DNA from 2 places in the Streptomyces sp. DSM 42067 genome. Region 1 is predicted to be linked to the other one. Evidence: riboswitches for the same ligand, from Rfam matches in the RefSeq annotation. Region 1 holds a riboswitch; the other holds the start of a gene.

Region 1 (3,211 bases):
CTTGAACAGCCAGCCACCCTCGAAGGGGGCCGAGTTCACCAGCGACGGGTCGTTGACGACGTCCTCGTTGGCCTCGGTGACCTCACCGGAGACGGGCGCGTACAGATCGCTGACCGACTTCGTCGACTCCAGCTCGCCGCAGGTCTCGCCCGCGGTCACCGTGTCGCCGACCTCCGGGAGCTGGGCATAGACGACATCGCCGAGCGCGTTCGCCGCGTACTCCGTGATGCCGACCGTCGCGACGCCGTCCTCGGCGGCCGACACCCACTCGTGCTCTTTGCTGTAGCGCAGCTGCTGGGGGTTGCTCATGACCTGAATTCTCCTGTATGCGGGGGAGTGGTGGTGTCGGGGGTACCCCTGCTCGGCGGGTACCCCCCAGGCCCTTAAGGCACTGGGGGAGAAGCCGAGGGCTTGGGGGAGGGTGGTGTGTGCGATCCGATCCGGCCCCGACGAGCCCCAGAGGGCCGTCGGGCACGGCGTCACTTCTGGCGCTTGTAGAACGGCAGCGCCACGACCTCGTACGGCTCGTGGCTGCCGCGGATGTCCACGCCGACGCCGGGGGTGCCGGGCGCGGCGTGTGCGGCGTCGACGTATGCGATCGCGAGCGGCTTGCCGAGCGTGGGCGAGGGGGCGCCGGAGGTGACCTCGCCGATCGCCTTGCCCTCGGCGACGACCTGGTAGCCGGCGCGCGGCACGCGGCGGCCCTCGGCGATCAGCCCGACGAGCATGCGCGGCGGGTTCTTCTCGGCCCGCTCGGCGGCCTCGAGCAGGGCGGCACGCCCCACGAAGTCACCGTTGTTTGAGGTCTTGTCGAACTTGACCACTCGCCCCAGACCGGCGTCGAACGGGGTCAGCGCGGTGGACAGCTCGTGCCCGTACAGCGGCATGCCCGCCTCCAGGCGGAGCGTGTCGCGGCACGACAGGCCGCACGGGACGAGACCGGCCGGGGCGCCCGCCTCGGTGAGCGCCTGCCACAGCTTCTCCGCGTGCTCGGGCGCCACGAACAGCTCGAAGCCGTCCTCGCCGGTGTAGCCGGTACGGGCGATCAGCGCGGGGACACCGGCGACGGTGCCGGGCAGACCGGCGTAGTACTTCAGCCCGTCCAGGTCGGCGTCGGTCAACGACTTCAGGATGCCGGGGGACTCGGGCCCCTGGACGGCGATCAGCGCGTACGCGTCACGGTCGTCGCGCACGATCGCGTCGAAACCGGCCGCGCGGGCCGTGACGGCGTCCAGCACCACCTGCGCGTTGGAGGCGTTCGCGACGATCATGTACTCCTGCTCGGCGAGCCGGTACACGATCAGGTCGTCGAGGATGCCGCCGTCCTCCTGGCAGATCATGGTGTAGCGGGCGCGGCCGACCGCCACGGCGCCGATGTTGCCGACCAGCGCGTAGTCCAGCAGGTTCGCGGCGTCCGGCCCGGTGACGGTGATCTCGCCCATGTGCGAGAGGTCGAAGAGGCCGGCCCCGGTGCGTACGGCGTTGTGCTCGTCGCGCTCGCTGCCGTACCGCAGCGGCATGTCCCAGCCCGCGAAGTCGGTCATGGTCGCGCCGAGCGCGCGGTGCAGCGCATCGAGGGCGGTCTTGCGGAGGGCATTGCTCATAGGGGGGTGCTCCCAGGGCATGACAGGCGAGGTCGAGTCGATCCTCCCCATCTGTCATCGGAACCTGAGAGGTTCGCCACGAGCCCGGGGCCCGCGGCTTGCACCGTGGGTGGAGCCGCCGTTCGCCTGGGCAGTAACCCGACTGCCCGGCTGTGACGGCCCGCTTTTCAGATGTGCCTCGCCCGCGCGGTATCGGGGCCTGAGAGATTCAAGGGAGGGACTTGCTCCTTCGGCGCCCCAGGTCAGGACCTGTCAGGGCCTGGACGGCTGAGGGCTCTCCCGCGCGGATTCAAGCGGCCGGTATGCAGTTGGCGCGCCCATCATTGCACGCCACGCGCGGCACTGTCCCAAGGGCGCAACAGGATTGTTCCGGGAGCAACGAGCCGGTAATGAGCTTGTCTCGCATTACTGTCTCTTTACACTCGTCAAGGCAGAGTGACGTGACCTGACGGGGAGGACGATCACGGTGCACAGGACGAGCGCATACGCGACCACGACCGGGGTGGCGCTGCCGGAGCAGCCCGCCGCCACGGTCGCGAAGAACCGTGGCCGTCTCCCCGAGGCCGTCGTACGCGACCTCCGCGACCGGGCGGGCCGCGGTCCGCGCCGCCTCTCCTTCGCGCCGGGCGACATCGTCGTCGTCTCCGGGCTGCCGGGCAGCGGGAAGTCCACGCTGATGCGGCGGGCCGTGGCCGGAGCGCGCATCGACTCGCAGGACACCCGCGACCGCTGGGACGGCAGGGTGTCCCGCCGTCTCCCGTACGCGGTCTACCGCCCCTTCGTCCGCCTCGCGCACTACGCCGGGCTGCGCCGCGCGCTGCGCTCCGGCGCCAGCGTCGTCGTGCACGACTGCGGCACCCAGGCCTGGGTGCGCCGCTGGCTGAGCCGCGAGGCCCGGCGCCGCGGCGGCACCCTGCATCTGCTGGTGCTCGACGTCGCGCCCGACACGGCACTGGCCGGGCAGCGGGAGCGCGGCCGCGGGGTCTCCCGGTACGCGTTCGCGCGCCACCGCAGGGCGGTGACAGGCCTGATCGGCTCGGTGGAACGGGGCGAGCTGCCCCCGGGCTGCTCCTCGGCGGTACTGCTGGACCGGTCGGCGGCGGATCTGCTGCGAGCGGTCGATTTCGACCGCTGAGCGACAGCATGTGGCACCGTTGCGGGCACGCGTTCCGCCTGGGGCGGAACCGGTGGGCACAGCCCACGACGTACGGGGCGTCGCGTATGGCCTGTGCCCTGCACTCGGAGGGCACCGCCCAGCGCCCGGCGTTAGGGTGCGAACCGCAGCAACCAGAGGTTCCGAGCAGGTGGAAGGCACATGGACATCCCGGCGCAGGCGCACCCCCATCCCCACGGCGGGTGGCCCGGCAACGAGCTGGAGGAGGTGCTCGCCGCCTCCCTCGGCGTCCCCACGGCGGGCGCCCGCATAGTGGAGGTGCTCGGCCGCAGCCCCATATGGATCCCCCTGCCGGGCGGCGGCGGCCCCGACAGCCGCACCCTTGATCTGCCCACCCTGGAGATCGACGGACAGGCATACGTGCCCGTCTTCAGCTCCGAGCAGCAGTTCCGCCAGGTCGTGGGCGACCACATGAGTTACACCGTGGCACCCG
Region 2 (3,211 bases), 4.6 Mb from region 1:
CCCGCCGTGGTCCGGGAGGCCGCGGGGCGGCTGCTCGAAGCCGTGGACACCACCGGTGGGGTGCGGCTGCTCGGAGTCGGCGTGAGCGGGCTCGCCGATTTCACACAGGAGGACCTGTTCGCCCAGGCGGCCGGGGACCGATCGGAGGAAGCGGAGCACGAGGAGGGGCAGCAGCCGGAGGGGGAGGAGCCGGCGCCGGCCGAGCGGCACTGGCTGGCGGGCCGCGACGTGCGGCATGCCGAGTACGGCGCCGGGTGGGTGCAGGGGAGCGGTCTCGGACGGGTGACCGTGCGGTTCGAGACACCGGGCTCCCCGCCCGGCCGTGTACGCACGTTCAGGACCGACGATCCGGATCTGGAGCCGGCCGAGCCGCTGCCGCTTGTGCCCATCGTCGGCGGTCAGTCCCCGGAACCGGGCACTGGGCCGGATGGTGGGGAGCCAGACGGGACGGGAGGCGGCAGGGGGAAGGCGGAGGACGGCCGTGGCCGCGTCCAGCAGGGCGAAGAGACCGGGCTGCCCGCCGACCGCGAGGACGAGGGCGAGCACAGCGGCGGCGGGGACAGCATCGATGGCGGTGCCTGCACGCGGGGGGAAGACGGCGTGCACGGCGTCGATGGCGGCGGCGTCGTCGCCCTCGGTGCGGACAGGTCCGGGGGCATGGAGTACGGCGGGGGCGGAGGCAGGGAGTACGACGGGGGCGGAGGCGGAGTGCGCCGCGAACCCGCTGGGCCGGATCCTGCTCCGGACAGTCAGGCGGACCCCGCCGGGGAAGGGGCGGGGTCCGGGCGCGAGAGCCGGCGAGTTGGACCAGCGGGCGGGGAGAGTCAGGTGTCGTCCGAGTCCGCGAGGCGGCCGAAGTCGCGGTCCGGGGGCAGGGCGGCGGCGCCCGGGTCCGAGACGTCCAGGCCGTAGTGGTGGTAGAGCTGCAGTTCCTGCTCGGGGGAGAGATGGCGGCCCACGCCGAAGTCGGGGGCGTCCTTGATGAGGGCGCGTTCGAAGGGGACCCGCAGGCTGCCCTCGACCAGCTCGCTCGGCTCCAGGGGCACGAAGGCGTCCCGGCTGAACAGGCCCGTGCGGATGGCCGCCCACTCGGGGACGCCGGTCGCGTCGTCGAGATAGACCTCGTCGACGGTGCCGATCTTGTGACCGTTGCGATCAAATGCCTTGCGGCCTATCAAAGTGCGCGGATCGATGTCGGTCTGCACGGGCCCTCCAGCTCCTCGCAACTCATCCGTAAGCACTACGAAAGAGCACATTGGGCAAGGCGGCCACTCGAAGCCTCGGCCCAGGTCCCGGGCGAAGCCCTCGCTGGTAGGCTGACATCGGCTGCTGACCCCGTGCGGGAGAGTCCTCCGATCCCCGATCGGAGGCGCCGAAGGAGCAAATCCTCCCCGGAATCTCTCAGGCCCCTGTACCGCACGGACGAGGTCACTCTGGAAAGCAGGGCGGGCGTCGACGGCTTCCGCTCTCACCGACGGTGAAAGCCGGGCGACATGTGTGTACCCGGTGAAACTCTCAGGTTGAGATGACAGAGGGGGAGGCCGTCCGGGCACCCGCGCGTGGTGCCCACGAAGGTCGTGTCAGACCAGGAGGCCTCCGCACAATGACCGCCAACCGCATTCCGCTCTCCCATCTGGAGCAGGGCATCCCGTTCGAGCAGCGGCACATCGGCCCCGACGCCGGGGAGCGGGCCAAGATGCTCGCCCAGGTCGGGTACGGCTCGCTGGACGAGCTCACGGCCGCCGCCGTACCCGATGTGATCAAGAGCGCCGATGCGCTGGAGCTGCCGGGTGCGCGGACCGAGGCCGAGGTGCTGGCCGAGCTGCGCTCGCTCGCCGACCGCAACCAGGTCCTCGACTCGATGATCGGGCTGGGCTACTACGGCACGTTCACCCCGCCGGTCATCCTGCGGAACGTCATGGAGAACCCCGCCTGGTACACCGCCTACACGCCGTACCAGCCGGAGATCTCGCAGGGCCGGCTCGAGGCGCTGCTGAACTTCCAGACGATGGTCGCCGAGCTGACGGGACTGCCCACCTCGGGTGCCTCCCTGCTCGACGAGGGCACGGCGGCGGCCGAGGCCATGGCGCTCTCGCGCCGCGTCGGCAAGGTCAAGAACGGCGTCTTCCTCATCGACGCCGACACGCTGCCGCAGACCATCGCCGTGATCGAGACGCGCGCGGAGCCGACCGGTGTCGAGGTGGTCGTCGCCGATCTGTCCGAGGGCATCCCGGCCCACGTCGCCGAGCGCGGGGTCGTGGGTGTTCTGCTGCAGTACCCAGGCGCCTCGGGTGCCGTGCGCGACCTGAAGCCCGTCATCGACCAGGCGCACGAGCTCGGCGCGATCGTCACCGTCGCCGCCGATCTGCTGGCCCTCACGCTGCTGACCTCGCCGGGTGAGCTCGGGGCCGACATCGCCGTCGGCACCACGCAGCGCTTCGGTGTGCCGATGGGCTTCGGCGGGCCGCACGCCGGCTATATGGCAGTCCGCGAGAAGTTCGCCCGCAGCCTGCCCGGCCGTCTGGTCGGTGTCTCCGTCGACGCCGACGGCAACAAGGCGTACCGCCTCGCCCTGCAGACCCGCGAGCAGCACATCCGCCGCGAGAAGGCCACCAGCAACATCTGCACGGCGCAGGTGCTGCTCGCCGTGATGGCGGGCATGTACGCCGTCTACCACGGCCCGGACGGCCTCAAGGCGATCGCGCAGCGCACCCACCGGTACGCCACGATCCTCGCCGAGGGCCTGCGTGTCGGCGGTGTCGAGGTCGTGCACGGCGCGTACTTCGACACGCTGACCGCGCGGGTGCCCGGCAAGGCCGCCGAGATCGTCTCCGCGGCCCGTGAGCGCGGGGTCAACCTGCGACTGGTCGACGCGGACCACGTGGGCATCGCCTGCGACGAGACCACCAAGCGCGCGCAGCTGGGCGCCGTCTGGACCGCGTTCGGCGTGGAGGCCGACATCGAGGCGCTCGACGAGACGGCCGCCGAGGCGCTGCCGGAGTCGCTGCTGCGCACCGACGACTTCCTCGCGCACCCGGTCTTCCACCAGCACCGTTCCGAGACCGCGATGCTGCGCTACCTGCGCAGGCTCGCCGACCGCGACTACGCGCTCGACCGCGGCATGATCCCGCTGGGCTCCTGCACCATGAAGCTCAACGCGACCACCGAGATGGAGCCGGTCACCTGGCCCGAGTTCGGCCAGCTGCACCCC

What was found. A riboswitch is a leader RNA that binds a small molecule or an ion and turns the genes downstream of it on or off. The one in region 1 is predicted to bind glycine.
Region 2: it holds a riboswitch for glycine, as region 1 does, so the genes downstream of both, gcvP (aminomethyl-transferring glycine dehydrogenase) here and gcvT (glycine cleavage system aminomethyltransferase GcvT) in region 1, are expected to answer to the same signal.

The regions. Positions count from the first base shown of each region.
Region 1 covers NZ_CM147706.1:6,402,769-6,405,979, forward strand. The annotation lists gene gcvH (glycine cleavage system protein GcvH) at 1-309, opposite strand, end outside; gene gcvT (glycine cleavage system aminomethyltransferase GcvT) at 480-1,604, opposite strand; glycine riboswitch at 1,782-1,896, opposite strand; gene ACSMXV_RS29095 (AAA family ATPase) at 2,065-2,739, shown strand; gene ACSMXV_RS29100 (enhanced serine sensitivity protein SseB) at 2,920-3,211, shown strand, end outside.
Region 2 covers NZ_CM147706.1:1,805,529-1,808,739, reverse strand. The annotation lists partial or broken gene ACSMXV_RS08675 (DNA polymerase IV) at 1-486, shown strand, start outside; gene ACSMXV_RS08670 (PRC-barrel domain-containing protein) at 825-1,205, opposite strand; glycine riboswitch at 1,331-1,427, shown strand; gene gcvP (aminomethyl-transferring glycine dehydrogenase) at 1,604-3,211, shown strand, end outside.